DNA from 3 places in the Streptomyces sp. NPDC053048 genome. Region 3 is predicted to be linked to each of the others. Evidence: predicted binding sites of a transcription regulator. Region 3 holds the regulator's gene; each other region holds the start of a gene.
The links. Region 3 encodes HrcA, which represses chaperone genes, less so after heat shock. Its sites were predicted from a motif close to TTNGCACTCNGNNNNNCNGAGTGCNAA; they were not measured.

Region 1 (6,869 bases), on a different contig from region 3:
GAGGGCTGGGGCTTCGTCAACGTCAACCTGCGCCCCTACTACGGGGAGGGCTCGAAGACCCTGGCGTACGAGATCTGCGAACAGCTGGGCTGGCGGCTGCCGGACCAGATCGTGGTGCCGGTCGCGTCGGGATCACAGCTGACGAAGATCGACAAGGGGCTCAAGGAGCTCATCGCGCTGGGCCTGGTCGAGGACCGCCCGTACCGGATCTTCGGCGCCCAGGCGGAGGGCTGCTCGCCGGTCTCCCGCGCGTACAAGGACGGCCACGACGTGGTCCGGCCGGTGAAGCCGGACACGATCGCCAAGTCCCTCGCCATCGGCAACCCCGCGGACGGTCCGTACGTGCTCGACATCGCCCGGCGCACGGGCGGCGCCGTCGAGGACGTCGACGACGAGCGGATCGTGGACGCGATCAAGCTGCTCGCCCGCACCGAGGGGATCTTCGCGGAGACGGCGGGCGGGGTCACGGTGGGCGTGACGCGCAAGCTGCTGGAGAGCGGGGTGCTCGATCCTTCGCTGACCACCGTCGTGCTCAACACGGGGGACGGGCTCAAGACGCTCGACGCCGTCGCGGCCGGGCCCACGGCGACCATCCGGCCGTCGCTGGAGGCGTTCCGCGCCGCCGGGCTCGCCGGCCGCTGACGTCCGCGGGCCCACAGCATTCCTTCTTTCTCTTCCGCCTCTTCCGCTTCCCGAAGGGTGACTCCACCATGAGCGTTTCCGTTCGCATTCCCACCATCCTGCGCACCTACACCAATGGGCAGGCCGAGGTCTCCGCCGAGGGGGGCACCCTGCAGGAGGTCATCGCCTCGCTCGAGGCGAACCACCCGGGCATCGCCGCCCGCGTCCTCGACGACGCCGGGAAGCTGCGGCGGTTCGTCAACGTGTACGTCAACGACGACGACGTGCGCTTCGAGGGCGGGCTGGCCGCGGCCACGCCCGACGGGGCCGGCGTGTCGATCATTCCCGCGGTCGCCGGCGGCTGACCGGACGCCGATCAATGGCCTGAGGCTTTCTCAGGGTTCCTGCAGATTTCCCCGGAATCGCTCCGCCCGTAAAACGGACGGGGCGATTCCGCCTGTTGAGCCGCGATACAGTTGAGGCGTTCCCCCGCCGGTGTCACCACCGAACGCATATGAGAACCCGTCAAGTTGTGCGCGAAACACCTGCGCGATTTGTCGGGTTGGTTGCGTTATGCCCGGTCCGACTTGCCCGGGAAGCTGCGGAAATCGGTACGAATAACCGATCGGCCGCACCTGGAATTCTCGTCCGAGTGACCTGTTGCAGACGGCATCCGTGCAGATACATTCAGCCGCGGTCGACGCGTTCCGGCGCACACCTCCAACCTGTCTGGGGGTGAGGTCTGACCCGGGTCCGCGAAGTGCGGTCCTGTGCAAGGGCCAGTAATAGGGGAGTTAGGCATGGCTCAGGGCACCGTCAAGTGGTTCAACGCGGAGAAGGGGTACGGCTTCATCGCGGTCGACGGTGGTGCGGATGTTTTCGTCCACTACAGCGCGATTCAGATGGACGGCTACCGCACCCTCGAGGAGGGGCAGCGAGTCGAGTTCGAGATCTCGCAGGGCCAGAAGGGGCCGCAGGCGGACATGGTGAGGCTGGCCGCCGGCTGATCGCGACGCATCGACCCGGCTATACGGCTGCCGAGGGGTCCGCACCTTCCGACCAGAAGGTGCGGGCCCCTCGCGCGTGCGCCCGTGCGTGTCGCGTGTCGCGTGCATGCGCGGGCGCAAAGCTGGGCAGGACGTGGGATGTCCCGAGTCGCTTGCGCCCCCAGCCAACGCTGGGAGGTGCCCCCGCTGCCACCTTGGGTTGAGTCGACGTGGACCGCTTGCACTCGGGTGGGTCGAGTGCTAATCATTGGGCTTAGCACTCTCCTGGTGAGAGTGACAGATTTGGACCGTCGGTGAGGTCTGCGAGCCAAGCGGGGCAAGGAACCGCGGGGCGACCGGGCCGTCCGTCGCGGGCGCCAGCGCGGTCCGGAGCAGTCTCCACCCCGTCCTGGGAGGACCACTTCACATGGCCAAGATCATCGCGTTCGACGAGGAGGCACGGCGCGGTCTCGAGCGCGGGATGAACCAGCTCGCCGACGCCGTCAAGGTCACCCTTGGCCCCAAGGGCCGCAACGTCGTCCTCGAGAAGAAGTGGGGCGCCCCCACGATCACCAACGATGGTGTCTCCATCGCCAAGGAGATCGAGCTCGAGGACCCGTACGAGAAGATCGGCGCCGAGCTGGTCAAGGAGGTCGCGAAGAAGACGGACGACGTCGCCGGTGACGGCACGACGACCGCGACCGTCCTCGCCCAGGCGCTGGTCCGCGAGGGTCTGCGCAACGTGGCCGCCGGTGCCAACCCGATGGCGCTGAAGCGCGGCATCGAGAAGGCCGTCGAGGCCGTCTCCGCCGCCCTGCTCGAGCAGGCCAAGGACGTGGAGACCAAGGAGCAGATCGCCTCCACCGCCTCCATCTCCGCCGCCGACACCCAGATCGGCGAGCTCATCGCCGAGGCCATGGACAAGGTCGGCAAGGAAGGCGTCATCACCGTCGAGGAGTCCCAGACCTTCGGTCTGGAGCTGGAGCTCACCGAGGGTATGCGCTTCGACAAGGGCTACATCTCGGCGTACTTCGCCACCGACATGGAGCGTATGGAGGCGTCCCTGGACGACCCGTACATCCTGATCGTCAACTCCAAGGTCGGCTCGGTCAAGGACCTGCTGCCGCTCCTGGAGAAGGTCATGCAGTCCGGCAAGCCGCTGCTGATCATCGCCGAGGACGTCGAGGGCGAGGCCCTGTCCACGCTGGTCGTCAACAAGATCCGCGGCACCTTCAAGTCCGTCGCCGTCAAGGCCCCGGGCTTCGGCGACCGCCGCAAGGCCATGCTGGGCGACATCGCCATCCTCACCGGTGGCACGGTCATCTCCGAGGAGGTCGGCCTCAAGCTGGAGAACGCCGGTCTCGACCTGCTCGGCCGCGCCCGCAAGGTCGTCATCACCAAGGACGAGACGACCATCGTCGACGGTGCCGGTGACAGCGACCAGGTCCAGGGCCGCGTCAACCAGATCCGCGCCGAGATCGAGAACAGCGACTCCGACTACGACCGCGAGAAGCTGCAGGAGCGCCTGGCGAAGCTGGCCGGCGGCGTGGCCGTCATCAAGGCCGGTGCCGCCACCGAGGTCGAGCTCAAGGAGCGCAAGCACCGCATCGAGGACGCCGTCCGCAACGCGAAGGCTGCCGTCGAGGAGGGCATCGTCGCCGGTGGTGGCGTGGCCCTGCTGCAGGCCTCCTCGGTCTTCGAGAAGCTCGAGCTCGAGGGTGACGAGGCCACCGGTGCCGCCGCTGTGAAGCTGGCCCTGGAGGCCCCGCTCAAGCAGATCGCCGTCAACGGTGGTCTCGAGGGCGGCGTCGTCGTGGAGAAGGTCCGCAACCTCTCCGTGGGCCACGGCCTGAACGCCGCGACCGGCGAGTACGTCGACATGATCGCCGAGGGCATCATCGACCCGGCGAAGGTCACCCGCTCCGCCCTGCAGAACGCCGCGTCCATCGCCGCGCTCTTCCTGACCACCGAGGCCGTCATCGCCGACAAGCCGGAGAAGGCCGCCGCGGCCGCTCCGGGCGGCATGCCCGGCGGTGAGATGGACTTCTGATCCGTCGCTCCCAACGGATCGCTGTTCCCGCCGTTCACCACGGCACCGAGGGCGGCACCCCCACCGGGGTGCCGCCCTCGGGCGTTGTGTCACCGTGAGCGACGGCAGCCCGCTTTCGCCCCCCGGCCGGTAGACTGAGGAGTTTCGCGCGAGGGTTCGGCCGGGCCCGGTAGTGGAGGTATGAGTGACCTGCTTGATCGTCCAGAGCGACAAGACCCTGCTGCTGGAGGTGGACCACGAGCAGGCGGACGCGTGCCGCCGTGCGATCGCGCCGTTCGCCGAGCTGGAGCGGGCGCCCGAGCACATCCACACCTACCGGGTGACCCCGCTGGGACTGTGGAACGCGCGGGCCGCCGGGCACGACGCCGAGCAGGTCGTCGACGCGCTCGTCAGCCACTCCCGCTACCCCGTCCCGCACGCGCTGCTCGTCGACATCGCCGAGACCATGGCCCGCTACGGGCGGCTCAGGCTGATCAAGCACCCCACGCACGGGCTGGTCCTGGAGACCACCGACCGGCCGGTGCTGGAGGAGATCCTGCGCTCCAAGAAGATCCAGCCGCTGGTCGGCGCCCGCATCGACCCCGACACCGTGGCCGTGCACCCCTCCGAGCGCGGCCAGATCAAGCAGACCCTGCTCAAGCTGGGCTGGCCGGCCGAGGACCTCGCCGGGTACGTGGACGGCGAGGCGCACCCCATCGAGCTGCGCGAGGACGGCTGGGCGCTGCGCCCGTACCAGAAGCAGGCCGTCGACGGGTTCTGGCACGGCGGCTCCGGCGTGGTCGTCCTGCCGTGCGGCGCGGGCAAGACGCTCGTCGGCGCGGGCGCCATGGCGCAGGCCAAGGCGACCACGCTGATCCTGGTCACCAACACCGTCTCCGCGCGGCAGTGGAAGCACGAGCTGGTGAAGCGGACCTCGCTGACCGAGGACGAGATCGGCGAGTACAGCGGCACGCGGAAGGAGATCCGCCCGGTCACCATCGCCACCTACCAGGTGCTGACGACCAAGCGGAAGGGCATCTACCCGCACCTGGAGCTGTTCGACTCCCGCGACTGGGGCCTGGTCGTCTACGACGAGGTGCACCTGCTGCCCGCGCCCGTCTTCAAGTTCACCGCCGACCTGCAGGCGCGGCGGCGGCTGGGCCTGACCGCGACGCTCGTGCGTGAGGACGGCCGGGAGTCGGACGTCTTCTCCCTCATCGGCCCCAAGCGCTTCGACGCGCCCTGGAAGGAGATCGAGGCGCAGGGCTACATCGCCCCGGCCGACTGCGTCGAGGTCCGGGTGAACCTGACCGACTCCGAGCGGCTGGCGTACGCGACGGCCGAGACGGAGGAGAAGTACCGCTACTGCTCGACGACCGCCACCAAGCGGAAGGTCACCGAGGCGCTGGTCGCCAAGCACCGGGGCGAGCAGACGCTGGTCATCGGCCAGTACATCGACCAGCTGGACGAGCTGGGCGAGCACCTGGACGCGCCCGTCATCAAGGGCGAGACGACCAACGCGCAGCGCGAGAAGCTCTTCGACGCCTTCCGGGCGGGCGAGATCTCGGTGCTGGTGGTCTCCAAGGTCGCCAACTTCTCCATCGACCTGCCGGAGGCGACGGTCGCCATCCAGGTGTCGGGCACGTTCGGCTCGCGCCAGGAGGAGGCGCAGCGGCTGGGCCGGGTGCTGCGGCCGAAGGCCGACGGGCACGAGGCGCGCTTCTACTCGGTCGTCGCCCGCGACACGGTGGACCAGGACTTCGCGGCACACCGCCAGCGCTTCCTGGCCGAGCAGGGGTACGCGTACCGGATCGTGGACGCGGACGAGCTGCTGGCGGGGGAGGGGGCGTAAGGGGCCGGGCCCCGCGCCCGTTCTCAGGCCTTGCGCTTGTCGGCGTACTCGCCGAGGACGACGACGCTGACGGCCGCGCCGGCGAAGGCCTTGATGGCGCGCAGGGCCGTGCTCAGGGGTGAGGCTGCGGGGGTGGTGTCGGGGGTGACGGTCGCTGTGGTCATGTGTTCCATGATGGTCTGCGCGCCCGCCCCGGGCATCGGCCTGCCGGTGTAAACGCGCGGGGGCGGGCGTACGACCCGAGGATCATGGCGTGCCCTACGGAAGGTGGACGCCGACCCCGAGACCCCCTGGGGGCACCGGCGAAATCCGTTCGCGCCGCCACCGCCCCGCTGACTAGACTCGCCCCTTCCCGCCGCCTCCCGCCACGCATACGGGAGCGCCGCCGTCCGGTCGGAAACCGGCGGCTTCCGCTCGTTCCGCCGTACGCCTGGAGGCCCCGCCGTGCCCGCGCCACACGTGACCAACGCGAACGATCCCCTCGAGCGCGAGCGCGCCCACCTCACCTCGTCCCGTGCCGCCCTGCGTGCCATGCGGGCCGACGTCGAGGCCCTCGACATCAAGGACGTCACCGCCAACTGGGTCAACGCCGCCGTCCTCGAGCGGCAGATCGAGGACCGCATCACCGCCCTCGCCGACCTCGCGCACACCCCGCTGTTCTTCGGCCGCCTCGACTATCTGCACGCTCCCGGCGGGGAGTTGGCGGAGGGCGCGGAGGACGAGAGGTTCTACATCGGGCGCCGGCACGTCCACGACGCCGCCGGCGACCCCATGGTCATCGACTGGCGGGCGCCCGTCTCGCAGCCGTTCTACCGGGCCTCGAAGAAGGAGCCGATGGGGGTCGGGCTGCGGCGCCGCTTCGGCTACACCGGCGGTGAGCTGACCGCCTACGAGGACGAGGACCTCACCGACGCCTCCGGCGGCGAGCACGCGAGCAGGCTGCTGCAGAGCGAGATCGAGCGGCCGCGCGTGGGCCCGATGCGGGACATCGTCGCCACGATCCAGCCCGAGCAGGACGAGATCGTGCGCGCCGGGATCGGCGGCACGGTGTGTGTGCAGGGCGCCCCCGGGACGGGCAAGACGGCGGTCGGCCTGCACCGGGTCGCCTATCTGCTCTACGCCCACCGCGATCGGCTGGCCCGCACCGGCACGCTCGTCATCGGACCCAACCGGTCCTTCCTGCACTACATCGAGCAAGTACTGCCCGCCCTGGGCGAGTTGAACGTGGCCCAGGCGACCGTCGACGACCTGGTCGCGCACGTGGAGGTGCGCGGCACGGACTCCGCCGCGGCCGCCCGGATCAAGGGCGACGCCCGCATGGCCGAGGTGCTGCGGCGCGCGGTGCGGTCGGGAGTGACGATGCCGGTGGAGCCGGTGGTCG
Region 2 (6,869 bases), on a different contig from region 3:
ACCGAACTCCTCACGACCGCGACCGCCTTCGACTGCCGCGAGGTCCTGCTCGAGGTGCGCGTCGACAACACCCGCGCCCAGCGCCTGTACGAGCGCTTCGGCTTCGAGCCGGTCGGCGTCCGCCGCGGCTACTACCAGCCCGGCAACGTCGACGCGCTCGTGATGCGTCTGACCGATCCGAACTTCGCAGTGCAAGGAATGACCCATGGCTCGCAAGGCTGACGAACCCCTCGTCCTCGGCATCGAGACCTCGTGCGACGAGACCGGCGTCGGCATCGTCCGCGGCCACACGCTGCTCGCCGACGCGGTCGCCTCCAGCGTCGACGAGCACGCGCGCTTCGGCGGCGTGGTCCCGGAGGTCGCCAGCCGGGCGCACCTGGAGGCCATGGTGCCGACGATCCAGCGCGCCCTGAAGGAAGCCGGGGTGAGCGCGAAGGACCTCGACGGCATCGCGGTGACGGCCGGCCCCGGCCTGGCGGGCGCCCTGCTCGTCGGCGTCTCGGCGGCCAAGGCCTACGCCTACGCCCTGGGCAAGCCGCTCTACGGCGTGAACCACCTCGCCTCGCACATCTGCGTCGACCAGCTCGAGCACGGCGCCCTGCCGGAGCCGACGATGGCCCTGCTGGTGAGCGGTGGCCACTCCTCCCTGCTCCTCGCGCCCGACATCACCGCCGACGTGCGCCCCCTCGGCTCGACCATCGACGACGCGGCGGGCGAGGCCTTCGACAAGATCGCCCGCGTGCTGAACCTGGGCTTCCCCGGCGGCCCGGTCATCGACCGCTACGCCCGCGAGGGCGACCCGGACGCCATCCGCTTCCCGCGCGGCCTGACGGGCCCCCGCGACCCGATATACGACTTCTCCTTCTCCGGCCTGAAGACCGCAGTGGCCCGCTGGATCGAGTCCAAGCGCGCGGCCGGCGAGAACGTGCCGGTGGCGGACGTGGCGGCCTCCTTCCAGGAGGCGGTCGTCGACGTCCTCACCCGAAAGGCGGTGCGCGCCTGCAAGGACCACGGCGTGGACCACCTGATGATCGGCGGCGGCGTGGCGGCCAACACCCGCCTGCGCGCGATGGCCGAACGCCGCTGCGAGGACGCGGGCATCACGCTGCGCGTCCCGCGCCCCAAGCTGTGCACGGACAACGGCGCGATGGTGGCGGCACTGGGCGCCGAAATGGTGGCCCGGGGCCGCGCGGCGTCGTCCTGGGACCTGTCGGCGGACTCGTCGCTGCCGGTGACGGACACGCACGTGCCGGGGCACGACCATGGGCATTCCCATGACCACGACCACTTCCACGAGCTGAGCAAGGACAATCTGTACTCGTAGGCGGAGCGGTCAAGACCGCTTCACCGGCTCCCCGTTCGGGTGGTCGAGTGCTTGTTTGGGCCCGGTACGGTGAGCGCGCGGAACAGAATTCCGTCCATGGGAGAACCTATGACTGCCGATGTTCCTGAGCGGCCCCTGATCCCGCAGCCGCCTGCGACGGTGGCTGCGTTGCGGCAAGCTGTCGCTCGGATCACCCCGTCCGCTCTTCCCGCCTTTGCTGATCAGTTGGACGAGGCTGTGGATCAGGCGCGTCAGGAAGCGGACTTCGGCCCTGTGTGGCGCTTCACCACGAGCTGGTCGATTCACGTACAGATTCAGCGTCAGCCACTGGTCGCAGCCAGGTTTCGGGAGCTGGAAATCTTGGCGGTCGAAAGCGAGGACCGGGATCAAAGGCGGGCGGCGGTCTCCGAGCTCGGCCGCATCCTCGACGACGCGTGTGAGGCGATTGGGCTGGGAAAGCGTTGAGCGATGCCTGGGGCTGGGAGTACAACCCGGACGAAGAGCACGTCGCGGGTGGCATACCGGCTGCTGTAGTGGCTGTGGTCGAGCGGCTTGCGGGAGAGCTTGCCGAGCTGGCGAGTATGGGCGCCGACCTCGATCACATCGGGTACAGACAGGATCGGCAGCCCGGTGGCTTGCGGGAGATGAGGACCGCAGGCGGCTTCTTCTTCTTTCTCGTTTCCCCACGAGATCGGTCGATCGTCATCACGCGGATCATCCCGCCCTTCAAGGACCTCTGACCGTCACCCCTCACCCGGCAGATCGCGCCGGCCGGCCCAGCAGCATGGCCGGCGCGCCCGCCACCCGCGTCAGCACGATCACACACGAATTCGCGCCCGCGAGCTTGAGCTTCTTGCGCAGTTCCTCCGGCTCCACCGCCGAGCCCCGCTTCTTGATGACGGCGACGCCGATCTCCCGCTCCCGCACGATCGCCTTCAACCGCTTCAGGTTGAACGGCAGCACATCCGTGATCTCGTACGCCGCCGCATACGCGGAATCCCGCAGCTCGTCGCTCGTCACGTACGCGATCGTCTCGTCGATCAGCCCGGCGTCGCCCCCCAGCTCCTCGGCGACCTCCGCCACCAGGTGCGCCCGGATGACCGCGCCGTCCGGCTCGTACAGGTACCGGCCCACCGGCCGCACGGCCGGATCCGGCAGGTCGCGACCGACCAGGGACGCGCCGCCCGGAAGCAGGGTCGCCCGCCGGGCACCCGGCCGCGTGCCGAACCACAGCACGGCCTCCTTCACGTCACCGCCGTCCGAGATCCACTCGGCCTCGGCGTCCTCGGGGATCGCCTCGTGCGGCACGCCGGGCGCGATCTTCAGTGCCGCGTGCGGGGCCGTGCGCGCCGCCTCGATTGCCCAGGAGAGCGGGGGAGAGTAGGCCTCGGGGTCGAAGATCCGGCCACGCCCGCCGCGCCGCGCCGGGTCGACGAAGACCGCGTCGTACGAGGAGGTGTCGACCTCCGTGACGTCCGCGTGGCGCACCTCGATCAGGTCGGCCAGGCCCAGCGCTTCCGCGTTGGCGCGGACGACCTCGCACGTCAGCGGGTCGCGGTCGACGGCGAGTACCGCGATGCCGACGCGCGCCAGCGCGATCGCGTCGCCGCCGATGCCGCAGCACAGGTCGGCGACCCGGCGCACGCCCAGTGCCTCGAAGCGCCGGGCGCGGTAGGCCGCGACGACGGCGCGTGTGGCCTGTTCCACGCCGTTGGGCGTGAAGAACATCCGGTACGCGTCCTCCGCGCCGAACTTCGCCACCGCCCGCTGCCGCAACCGCGCCTGGCCCAGAGCCGCCGACACCAGCTCGGCGGGGTGGTCGCGGCGCAGCCGGGTCGCCGTGGCGAGCTCCTGCGCGGGGTCGTAGGCGCGCAGCTGCTCGAGGAGGGCGCGGCCCTCCTCGGTGAGCAGGGCGGTGAAGGCGTCGGTGGCGGCGGGATTCGGTGCGGGCACGTGTCTCATTCTCTCTCGCGGGCCACCCACGCAGGCCCCCGCACCGGGCCCGAACGCATGCACAACAATCGTCCGGGTGAGCCAGTCTGTTTCCGGTCGCCGCCGCGCCGCCGTCCTCGCCTCCGCCGCCCTGCTGCTGACCGGCGTCCTCGCCGGGTGCTCGTCCGGCTCGTCCTCCGGAGCCTCGTCCTCCGGCGGAGGGGACAAGCCCCGCAAGGGTGCCGGTACGGCCGTCGCGTCCCCGAACGCGTCCTCCGAGCCCGACGACGCCTACCGCCGCTGGGGTCTGGACAAGCCCCTCGCGCCGCCGCCCGCCCCGCCGGCGAAGAAGCCCGTGGCGGGTGCCACCGGTGGCGGCCTTCCGCCGGTGGTGCGGCGGATACCCACCAGCGACAAGGTCGTCTTCATCACCATCGACGACGGGGCCGAGAAGGACCCGGAGTTCGTGCGGATGGCCGAGGAGCTGAAGCTGCCGTTCACGATGTTCCTCACCGACGACATCGCCCGCGCCGGCCGCGGCTACGGCTACTTCGACCGGCTCCGCGCCCTCGGCAACGGCGTCCACAACCACACCCTCGCCCACCCCAACCTGCGCACCCTGTCCCCCGAGGCGCAGAAGCGCGAGATATGCGGGCAGCAGGACGCCCTGGAGAAGCGTTTCGGCGCCCGGCCCACCCTCTTCCGGCCGCCGTACGGCAACTACAACGACGCCACCCTCGCCGCCGCCGGAAGCTGCGGAGTGCGCGCGGTGGTGCTCTGGGAGGCCACGATGCAGATCAACGACATGCGCTACGCGCAGGGCGACACGCTGCGCCCCGGAGAGATCGTCCTGGCTCATTTCCGCGGTCCGGGGGAGCTCAAGGGCACCTCCATGGCCAAGATGGTCACCAACATGCTGCGCAGCGTCCAGCGGCAGGGCTACACGGTCGCCCGGCTGGAGGATTACCTCTAGGAACAGCCGGCCCGGAAGGGCCCTGCGGCAGGCCGGCGGCAGGTCAGGAGTAGGTCCCCCGCGTGTGGGGTAGCCAAAGCTCGCCGCACGGCGAATTGGCACTCCGCTTGACCGAGTGCTAACCGCGTCATAGTCTCGGCGTCGTTGGCACTCTCCACTGGCGAGTGCCAAACGCAGCGACGGGCAGGTCCGGCACCCGCGACGACGGATCCACCTGGTCGCCACCTCAGACAGTTAACCCCGTGAGATCTCCGAAGGGGGAGGTCGGATCGTGACGACCGCCAGCTCCAAGGTTGCCATCAAGCCGCTCGAGGACCGCATCGTGGTCCAGCCGCTCGACGCCGAGCAGACCACGGCCTCCGGCCTGGTCATTCCGGACACCGCCAAGGAGAAGCCCCAGGAGGGCGTTGTCCTGGCCGTGGGTCCGGGCCGCTTCGAGAACGGCGAGCGCCTGCCGCTCGACGTGCAGGTCGGCGACGTCGTGCTCTACAGCAAGTACGGCGGCACCGAGGTGAAGTACAACGGCGACGAGTACCTCGTCCTCTCGGCCCGCGACGTCCTCGCGGTCATCGAGAAGTAATTCACCCCAGGCTTTTGAGCCCGAGGCCGAAGGCCCTGCGGCCTTCGAGCTTTCGAAGCTTTTGATCTGCGCCCCTGGTACCCGTGCCTGCTAGCCGGGCACCGGGGGCGCAGTTCGTTTGAGATACGGCGAAGGATACGTAACCCATGGCCAAGACCCTGAAGTTCGACGAGGACGCCCGTCGCGCCCTCGAGCGCGGCGTCAACAAGCTTGCCGACACCGTGAAGGTGACGATCGGCCCCAAGGGCCGCAACGTCGTCATCGACAAGAAGTTCGGCGCCCCCACCATCACCAACGACGGTGTCACCATCGCGCGCGAGGTCGAGCTCGACGACGCGTACGAGAACCTGGGTGCCCAGCTCGTCAAGGAGGTGGCGACCAAGACCAACGACATCGCGGGTGACGGCACCACCACCGCCACCGTCCTGGCCCAGGCGCTGGTCCGCGAGGGTCTGCGCAACGTCGCCGCCGGCGCCTCCCCGGCCGCCCTGAAGAAGGGCATCGACGCCGCCGTCAAGGCCGTCTCCGACGAGCTGCTGGCGACCGCCCGCCCGATCGAGGACAAGTCCGACATCGCCGCCGTGGCCGCGCTCTCCGCGCAGGACAAGCAGGTCGGCGAGCTCATCGCCGAGGCGATGGACAAGGTCGGCAAGGACGGCGTCATCACCGTCGAGGAGTCCAACACCTTCGGCCTGGAGCTGGACTTCACCGAGGGCATGGCCTTCGACAAGGGTTACCTCTCGCCGTACATGGTCACCGACCAGGAGCGTATGGAGGCCGTCCTCGACGACCCGTACATCCTGATCCACCAGGGCAAGATCTCCTCCATCCAGGACCTGCTGCCCCTGCTGGAGAAGATCATCCAGGGCGGTGGCTCCAAGCCGCTGCTGATCATCGCCGAGGACGTCGAGGGCGAGGCGCTCTCCACCCTCGTCGTCAACAAGATCCGTGGCACCTTCAACGCCGTGGCCGTCAAGGCCCCGGGCTTCGGTGACCGCCGCAAGGCGATGCTGGGCGACATGGCCACCCTCACCGGTGCCACCGTCATCGCCGAGGAGGTCGGCCTCAAGCTCGACCAGGCCGGTCTGGACGTGCTGGGCTCCGCCCGCCGCGTGACGATCACCAAGGACGACACCACCATCGTCGACGGCGGCGGCAACGCCGGCGACGTCGAGGGCCGCGTCGCCCAGATCAAGGCCGAGATCGAGACCACCGACTCCGACTGGGACCGCGAGAAGCTCCAGGAGCGCCTCGCCAAGCTCGCCGGTGGCGTCTGCGTCATCCGTGTGGGTGCGGCCACCGAGGTCGAGCTCAAGGAGAAGAAGCACCGTCTGGAGGACGCCATCTCCGCGACCCGTGCCGCGGTCGAGGAGGGCATCGTCTCCGGTGGTGGCTCCGCCCTCGTCCACGCCGTCAAGGTGCTGGACGGCGGCCTGGGCAAGGAGGGTGACGAGGCCACCGGTGTCGCCGTCGTCCGCCGCGCCGCCGTCGAGCCGCTGCGCTGGATCGCCGAGAACGCCGGCCTCGAGGGCTACGTCATCACCTCCAAGGTGGCGGAGCTCGACAAGGGCCAGGGCTTCAACGCCGCGACCGGCGAGTACGGCGACCTGGTGAAGGCCGGCGTCATCGACCCGGTCAAGGTCACCCGCTCCGCGCTGGAGAACGCCGCGTCCATCGCCTCCCTGCTGCTCACGACCGAGACCCTGGTCGTCGAGAAGAAGGAAGAGGAGCCCGCCGAGGCCGGTCACGGCCACGGTCACGGCCACGCGCACTGACGCGTCGCGCCTCGCGCGCACCGCTCGTAGTGGTCCGGCCCGGTCTCCCCATCGCGGGGGGGCCGGGCCGGTCCCGTTCACGGGCGCGCCGGTGCGCAGGCGTGCCGGCTGCGGGCCCGCCGCTACAACCGCACCGCGCCCAGCTCGCGCAGCAGCCGCAGCATGTCGTAGGTCCACCAGCCCTCGCAGATCCTGCCGTCCTCGAAGCGCCAGACCGTCGTGCCCGTCATCTCGACCTGCTGACCCGTGGGCTGCAGGCCCATGAAGTCGCCCCGGTGGGTGCCC
Region 3 (6,869 bases):
GCCCACGCGCAGCCGTCGCACGGACACCGCGTGGCGGCCCTCGGACCCGCCGAGGGGGAAGACGGTGCCGGGGAAGACGCCCGTCAGGGAGCCCTCTTCGACCAGGAACACCGGCGCTGTCATGACGTACTCGCTCTCTCGGACTTTCTGATCAACAAATCGATCGCCGAATCCGCGTCAACGACCCGAATCGACGCACCACATCGACGCACCACATCGACGCACCACATCGGCGAACCCGGTCAGCAACCCGGCGACCCGCACGCCGCGGCCAGTTCCGCGACCAGCACGCCCACCAGCTCGCCCGCCGGCAGCTCCCGCGCCAGCCGGTGGCCCTGCCCCGCCCACAGCGCCATGGCCTGCGGGTCGCCCGCCGCGGCGGCCGCCCGGCGCAGGCCCGAGGTCAGGTGGTGGACCTGCGGGTACGCGGCCGGTGCGTAGGGGCCGTGTTCTCGGATGAAACGGTTCACCAGGCCGCGCGCCGGGCGCCCGGTGAAGGCCCGGGTCAGCTCCGTCCGTACGAACAACGCGTCGCTCAGGGCCCGCTTGTGCAGAGGATGCGCCCCCGACTCCGGGCAGGGCAGGAAGGCCGTGCCCAGCTGCGCGGCGCTCGCGCCCGCGGCGAGGACGGCGGCTATCTGGTCGCCGCGCATCAGCCCGCCCGCCGCGACGACCGGCATCGGCACGCTCTCGCGGACCTCGGCCAGCAGCGGCAGCAACCCGGCCCCCGCGCCGACGCCGTCCGCGTGCGGGTCGTCGTGGTGGGTGCCCTGGTGGCCGCCGGCCTCGACGCCCTGGACGCACACCGCGTCCGCGCCCGCCTCCCGCGCGGCCCGTGCCTCGGCGGCCGAGGTCACGGTCACGATCGTCACCGTGCCGACCCGGGCGAGGGCGTCCACGGCCGCACGCGAGGGGCACCCGAAAGTGAAGGAGACGACGGGCACGGGGTCCTCGAGGAGGACGGCGAGCTTGGCGTCGTAGGCGTCGTCACAGCTCTGGTCCGGCTCCCCCAGCGGGGTGCGGTACCAGGTGGCCTCGCCGGCCAGCTGCTCGGCGTACACCTCGACCGCGGCCGGGTCGGCGGCGGGCGGCTGCGGCATGAAGAGGTTGACGCCGAAGGGGCGGGAGGTGCGGGCGCGGAGCTGCTTGATCTCCTCGTACATCGCCGCCGGCGTCTTGTACCCGGCGGCGAGGAAGCCGAGGCCGCCGGCCTCGCTGACAGCCGCGGCGAGCGCCGGGGTGGAGCCGCCGCCCGCCATGGGGGCCTGCACGATCGGGTGCTCGAAGAGTCTGGTCAGTCCGGGCAACGGAGCCATGACCACATCGTGTCACAAACCGACCGGGCTGCCCGGAGGGCGGTTCTTTCCGGCCCGCGCCGGACCGCGCGCCGCGCGGAGGGCGGTTCTTTCCGGCCCGCCCCGGTCGGTGCCCGCAAACGCCGGACGGGCCGCATGCGCGGCCCGTCCGGAACGGGAGTCAGGGCCTACCGCCCGTTGAACGCGTCCTTCAAGCGCGAGAACAGCCCCTGCTGCCCCGGCTTGAACTCGCCCATCGGGCGCTCCTCGTTGCGCATCTTCGCCAGCTGCCGCAGCAGTTCCTCCTGCTGCGGGTCCAGCTTGGTGGGCGTGGTGACCTCGACGTGCACGATGAGGTCGCCGCGGCCACCGCCGCGCAGGTGGGTGACGCCACGCTGGTGCAGCGGGATCGACTGGCCGGACTGGGTGCCGGGCCGGATGTCGATCTCCTCGACGCCGTCCAGCGTCTCCAGCGGCACCTTGGTGCCGAGCGCAGCCGCCGTCATCGGGATGGTGACCGTGCAGTGCAGGTCGTCGCCGCGGCGCTGGAAGACCGGGTGCGGGGTCTCGTGGATCTCCACGTAGAGGTCGCCGGCGGGGCCGCCGCCGGGGCCGACCTCGCCCTCGCCCGCGAGCTGGATGCGGGTGCCGTTGTCGACACCGGCGGGGATCTTGACGGTCAGGTTCCGCCGCGACCGGACGCGGCCGTCGCCGGCGCACTCCGGGCACGGGGTCGGCACCACGGTGCCGAAGCCCTGGCACTGCGGGCAGGGGCGGGAGGTCATGACCTGGCCCAGGAAGGACCGGGTGACCTGCGAGACCTCGCCACGGCCGCGGCACATGTCACAGGTCTGCGCGGACGTGCCCGGGGCCGCGCCCTCGCCGCTGCAGGTCGTGCAGACGACCGCGGTGTCGACCTGGATGTCCTTGGTGGTGCCGAAGGCGGCCTCCGGGAGGCTGACTTCGAGCCGGATCATGGCGTCCTGGCCGCGGCGCGTGCGCGAGCGCGGGCCGCGCTGCGAGGCCTGGCCGAAGAAGGCGTCCATGATGTCGGAGAAGTTGCCGAAGCCCGCGCCGAAGCCGCCGGCACCGGCACCCGCGCCGCCCGAGGAGGACAGCGGGTCGCCACCGAGGTCGTAGACCTGCTTCTTCTGCGGGTCCGAGAGCACCTCGTAAGCGGCGTTGATCTCCTTGAACCGCTCCTGCGTCTTCGGGTCCGGGTTGACGTCCGGGTGCAGCTCGCGCGCGAGACGGCGGAAGGCCTTCTTGATCTCGTCCTGCGAGGCATCGCGCCGTACGCCCAGGACCGCGTAGTAATCCGTGGCCACTTACGACTCCGCCAGGATCTGTCCGACGTAACGTGCCACTGCGCGTACCGCTCCCATCGTTCCGGGGTAGTCCATGCGGGTCGGTCCGACCACGCCGAGTTTGGCGACGGCCTCGTCGCCCGAACCGTAGCCGACGGCGACGACCGATGTGGAGTTCAGTCCCTCGTGGGCGTTCTCGTGACCGATGCGCACGGTCATCCCCGAGTCCTTGGCCTCGCCGAGCAGCTTGAGCAGGACGACCTGCTCCTCCAACGCCTCCAGCACGGGCCGGATCGTCAGCGGGAAGTCATGACCGAAACGAGTGAGATTGGCGGTGCCGCCGATCATCAGCCGTTCCTCGGTCTCCTCAACCAGCGTCTCGAGCAGGGTGGCGAGAACCGTAGAAACGGTTCCGCGCTCGTCCTGCTCGAACGAATCCGGAAGGTCCTGCACCAGCTGCGGCACATCCGTGAAGCGCCGCCCCACGACCCGGCTGTTCAGCCGCGCGCGCAGGTCGGCCAGCGCGTTCTCCCCCACCGGCGCCGGGCAGTCGATCATGCGCTGCTCGACCCGTCCGGTATCCGTGATCAGTACGAGCATGACCCGGGCCGGAGCGAGCGCGAGCAGCTCCACATGACGCACGGTCGAACGGCTCAGCGAGGGGTACTGCACCACCGCGACCTGCCGGGTCAGCTGCGCCAGCAGCCGTACCGTGCGGGCCACCACGTCGTCCAGGTCGACCGCGCCGTCCAGGAAGTTCTGGATGGCGCGCCGCTCCGGCGTCGACAGCGGCTTGACGCCCGCCAGCTTGTCGACGAACAGGCGGTAGCCCTTGTCGGTCGGGATGCGGCCGGCGCTCGTGTGGGGCTGGGCGATGAAACCCTCGTCCTCCAGCGCGGCCATGTCGTTGCGCACCGTGGCCGGGGACACCCCCAGGCGGTGGCGCTCGGTGAGGGCCTTGGAGCCGACGGGCTCCTCGGTGCCCACGTAGTCCTGGACGATGGCGCGCAACACTTCGAGCCTGCGTTCGCTCAGCATCGCGCGCACCTCCAGTCGGTCCAGTGGTTCAGCCGTCGTACGGGTTGTACGTGTTGTACGGGTTGTGCAAGGGCTCGTACGGGGGACTTCGGAAGGCCCCCGTCCCTGGCACTCAAAGGTCAAGAGTGCCAAAACCCTCCAGCCAGTGTACGGCCGGGCACCACGGCCAGGGCAAGGGCCGTCCTCGCCGCGCGCCCTCGGACGCCGCTCCCGCGGGCGTCCGGCGTCCCGTCCCGTGCCCGTCCCGTGCCCGTCCGGCGTCCGTCCGGGCGGGCAACGGCACCGGTCTGCCGTTAGCGTCACGGTATGGAGACGCAAGGGGAATCCGGCGGCGCGGGGGCGCACTGGGAACGGCTCGCGCCGGGTGTCGTACGCCGCAGGCTGCCGGGCTGGGACGCCACCGTCGGGGCGGTCGCGGGCCCGGACGGGGTGCTGGTCGTGGACACCGGTTCGTCCCTGCGCGAGGGCACCGGGATCCGGCGCGAGGTGCAGCAGATCTTCGGCCGGTCCGTGACGCACATCGCACTCACGCACCCCCACTTCGACCACGTCCTGGGCACCGCCGCGTTCTCGGGCGTGCAGGTGTACGGGGCGGTGGGGCTCGGCGAACTGCTGCGCAGCCGGCGCGAGCGCGAGGAGCTGCGGCGCGAGGCGATGCGGTACGGGGTGCCGCGCGAGGCCGCGGCGGAGGCGGTGGAACTGCTCGTACCGCCCCAGCACGCCGTGTCCGGCGAGGTCCTGGTGGACCTGGGCGGCGGGCGGCGGGCGCTGCTGGCGAACGTCGGGCCGGGGCACACGGCCTACGACCTGGCCGTTCTCGTGCCGGGCTCGGACCGCGCCCCGGACGTCGTCTTCTGCGGCGACATCGTGGAGGAGTCCGGGGAGCCGCAGGCCGGCCCGGACGCGCTGCCGCGCGCGTGGCCGGCGGCACTGGACCGGCTGCTCGCGCTGGGCGGCGAGGACGCGGTGTACGTGCCGGGGCACGGGGCCGTGGTGGACGCGGAATTCGTCCGGGGACAGCGTGAGGCGTTGCGGGCCCGCTTCGGCAGGTGATGATCCACAATGGCGCGCATGCGCAGCAGAGAGTACGGACCGGACCTGACCCCTCCGTGGAAGCGGAGCGCGCCCGCGCCCGAGGTGCCGGCGGAGGTGGACCTCGTGGTGGAGGAGGTCACCACGGGCTTCTGCGGGGCGGTGATCCGCTGCGAGAAGACGGCGCAGGGCCCGACGGTGACGCTGGAGGACCGGTTCGGCAAGCACCGCGTCTTCCCGATGGAACCGCGGGGCTTCCTGCTGGAGGGGCGCGTCGTGACGCTCGTACGCCCCACGGCACCGGCCGCACGCGGGCCGCAGCGCACGGCGTCCGGCTCCATCGCGGTGCCGGGCGCGCGGGCACGGGTGGCGCGCGCGGGGCGCATCTACGTAGAAGGGCGCCACGACGCGGAGCTGGTGGAGCGGGTGTGGGGCGACGACCTGCGCGTCGAGGGCGTGGTCGTGGAGTACCTGGAGGGCATCGACGACCTCCCGGCCGTCGTCCGCTCCTTCGCCCCGGGCCCGGACGCGCGCCTGGGCGTCCTGGTCGACCACCTGGTGCCGGGCTCCAAGGAGTCCCGGATCGCGGCGGAGGTCACGGGCGAGAACGTGCGGGTGGTGGGCCACCCGTACGTGGATGTGTGGGAGGCGGTGAAGCCGTCGGCCGTCGGCATCCCCGAGTGGCCGCGGGTGCCGCAGGGGCAGGACTGGAAGACGGGCGTGTGCCGGGCCCTGGGGTGGCCGGAGAACACGGGGGCCGCTTGGCAGCGGATTCTGGGTGCGGTCTCGTCCTACAAGGACCTGGAGCCGGAGCTCCTCGGGCGGGTCGAGGAGCTGATCGACTTTGTGACGGTGGGGGTCAGCGCTCCAGGGTCCTGAACCGGGATGTGTCCAGGGTCAGGTCGAGCACCCTAATGGGAACCGGATCACCGAACTTAGTGGTCCACTGCGCCCGGTAAGCGGCTTCGTAGCCTGTGCCAACGGGGTCCGTCAGCAGAAGGCACTGGGCAGCGAACGGATCGATGATCAGATAGGCGGGCACCTGTCCGGCCGCGTAGATGGAGCGCTTGACCCCGTAGTCACGGTCTCCGCTGGTCTTGGAGACCACTTCCACCACCATCGTGACATCTGGGGAGGGGATGAGGCTGTCGGGCGCCTCGAACGCCTCTCGTTCAAGAACCACCAGGTCAGGCTGAGGCTCACTCTCTTCGCCCGGAATATCAAGAGCCTGCGTAGTCTTCCGCTGCCAACGGTCGAACGGAATCTGCGCCTGCACCCTTTCGACGATGTCGTTGTGCACCCAGTTGGGCGCGGCCATCATCACGATTTCCCCCCTGAGGAGCTCAGCCCTGATGCCCTCGGGAACTTCGAGGTTCTCGAAGATCTCCGTCATCCGGCGTTCATCCACAGCGGTCATCTCCGTGGTCCTCCACATCCGCCGCGTGTCTTTTCACGGCAGCCTATGGAGAGCGTAGGCGGGCGCACGGCCTATGCGCGTCAGTTCACCCGAACAGGTAATCAGTCCACCAGATCCCGCACCACCGCATCGGCCAGCAGCCGCCCCCGCAGGGTCAGCACCGCCCGTCCGGCCGCGTACGGCTCCGCCTGCAGCAGCCCGTCCGCGAGTGCCCGCGCGGCCGCCGCCGCGCCCGCCGGCTTCAGCAGGGACAGCGGGCACCCCTCCTCGAGCCGCAGCTCCAGCAGGATCCGCTCGACCCGCCTGTCCTCGTCGGCCAGGACCTCACGTCCGGCCCCCGGCGAACGTCCCTCGGACAGGGCCTGCGCGTAGGCGCCCGGGTGCTTGACGTTCCACCACCGCACGCCCCCTACGTGGGAGTGCGCGCCGGGGCCCGCGCCCCACCAGTCGGCGCCGCGCCAGTAGAGCTCGTTGTGGCGGCAGCGGGCGGCGGGGCTCGTGGCCCAGTTGGAGACCTCGTACCAGTCGAAGCCCGCGCCGGAGAGCATCTCCTCGGCGATCAGGTAGCGGTCGGCGTGCACGTCGTCGTCCGTCATCGGCACCTCGCCGCGCCGGATGCGGCGGGCCAGTTGCGTGCCCTCCTCGACGATCAGGGCGTACGCCGAGACGTGGTCGGGGCCGGCGCCGAGCACCGCGTCCAGCGACGCCCGCCAGTCGTCGTCGCTCTCGCCCGGCGTGCCGTAGATCAGGTCCAGGTTGACGTGCTCGAAGCCGGCCGCG

Region 1: groL (chaperonin GroEL) is a predicted target of HrcA. The motif match lies at 1,846-1,872, and genes of this name have one in related genera.
Region 2: groES (co-chaperone GroES) is a predicted target of HrcA. The motif match lies at 4,325-4,351, and genes of this name have one in related genera.

Annotation. Positions count from the first base shown of each region.
Region 1 covers NZ_JBITZS010000009.1:264,106-270,974, reverse strand. Annotated here, with positions in the region: gene thrC (threonine synthase) at 1-642, shown strand, start outside; gene ACIG36_RS24960 (MoaD/ThiS family protein) at 711-986, shown strand; gene ACIG36_RS24955 (cold-shock protein) at 1,422-1,628, shown strand; gene groL (chaperonin GroEL) at 2,035-3,657, shown strand; gene ACIG36_RS24945 (DNA repair helicase XPB) at 3,842-5,488, shown strand; gene ACIG36_RS24940 (hypothetical protein) at 5,512-5,652, opposite strand; gene ACIG36_RS24935 (HelD family protein) at 5,933-6,869, shown strand, end outside.
Region 2 covers NZ_JBITZS010000006.1:359,357-366,225, reverse strand. Annotated here, with positions in the region: gene rimI (ribosomal protein S18-alanine N-acetyltransferase) at 1-222, shown strand, start outside; gene tsaD (tRNA (adenosine(37)-N6)-threonylcarbamoyltransferase complex transferase subunit TsaD) at 206-1,324, shown strand; gene ACIG36_RS18265 (hypothetical protein) at 1,433-1,789, shown strand; gene ACIG36_RS18260 (hypothetical protein) at 1,786-2,064, shown strand; gene ACIG36_RS18255 (methyltransferase domain-containing protein) at 2,075-3,277, opposite strand; gene ACIG36_RS18250 (polysaccharide deacetylase family protein) at 3,354-4,229, shown strand; gene groES (co-chaperone GroES) at 4,501-4,809, shown strand; gene groL (chaperonin GroEL) at 4,956-6,584, shown strand; gene ACIG36_RS18235 (ester cyclase) at 6,707-6,869, opposite strand, start outside.
Region 3 covers NZ_JBITZS010000001.1:417,066-423,934, reverse strand. Annotated here, with positions in the region: gene ACIG36_RS02080 (16S rRNA (uracil(1498)-N(3))-methyltransferase) at 1-123, opposite strand, end outside; gene ACIG36_RS02075 (nitronate monooxygenase) at 243-1,316, opposite strand; gene dnaJ (molecular chaperone DnaJ) at 1,484-2,623, opposite strand; gene hrcA (heat-inducible transcriptional repressor HrcA) at 2,624-3,640, opposite strand; gene ACIG36_RS02060 (MBL fold metallo-hydrolase) at 3,947-4,693, shown strand; gene ACIG36_RS02055 (DUF3097 domain-containing protein) at 4,712-5,551, shown strand; gene ACIG36_RS02050 (Uma2 family endonuclease) at 5,532-6,089, opposite strand; gene hemW (radical SAM family heme chaperone HemW) at 6,191-6,869, opposite strand, start outside.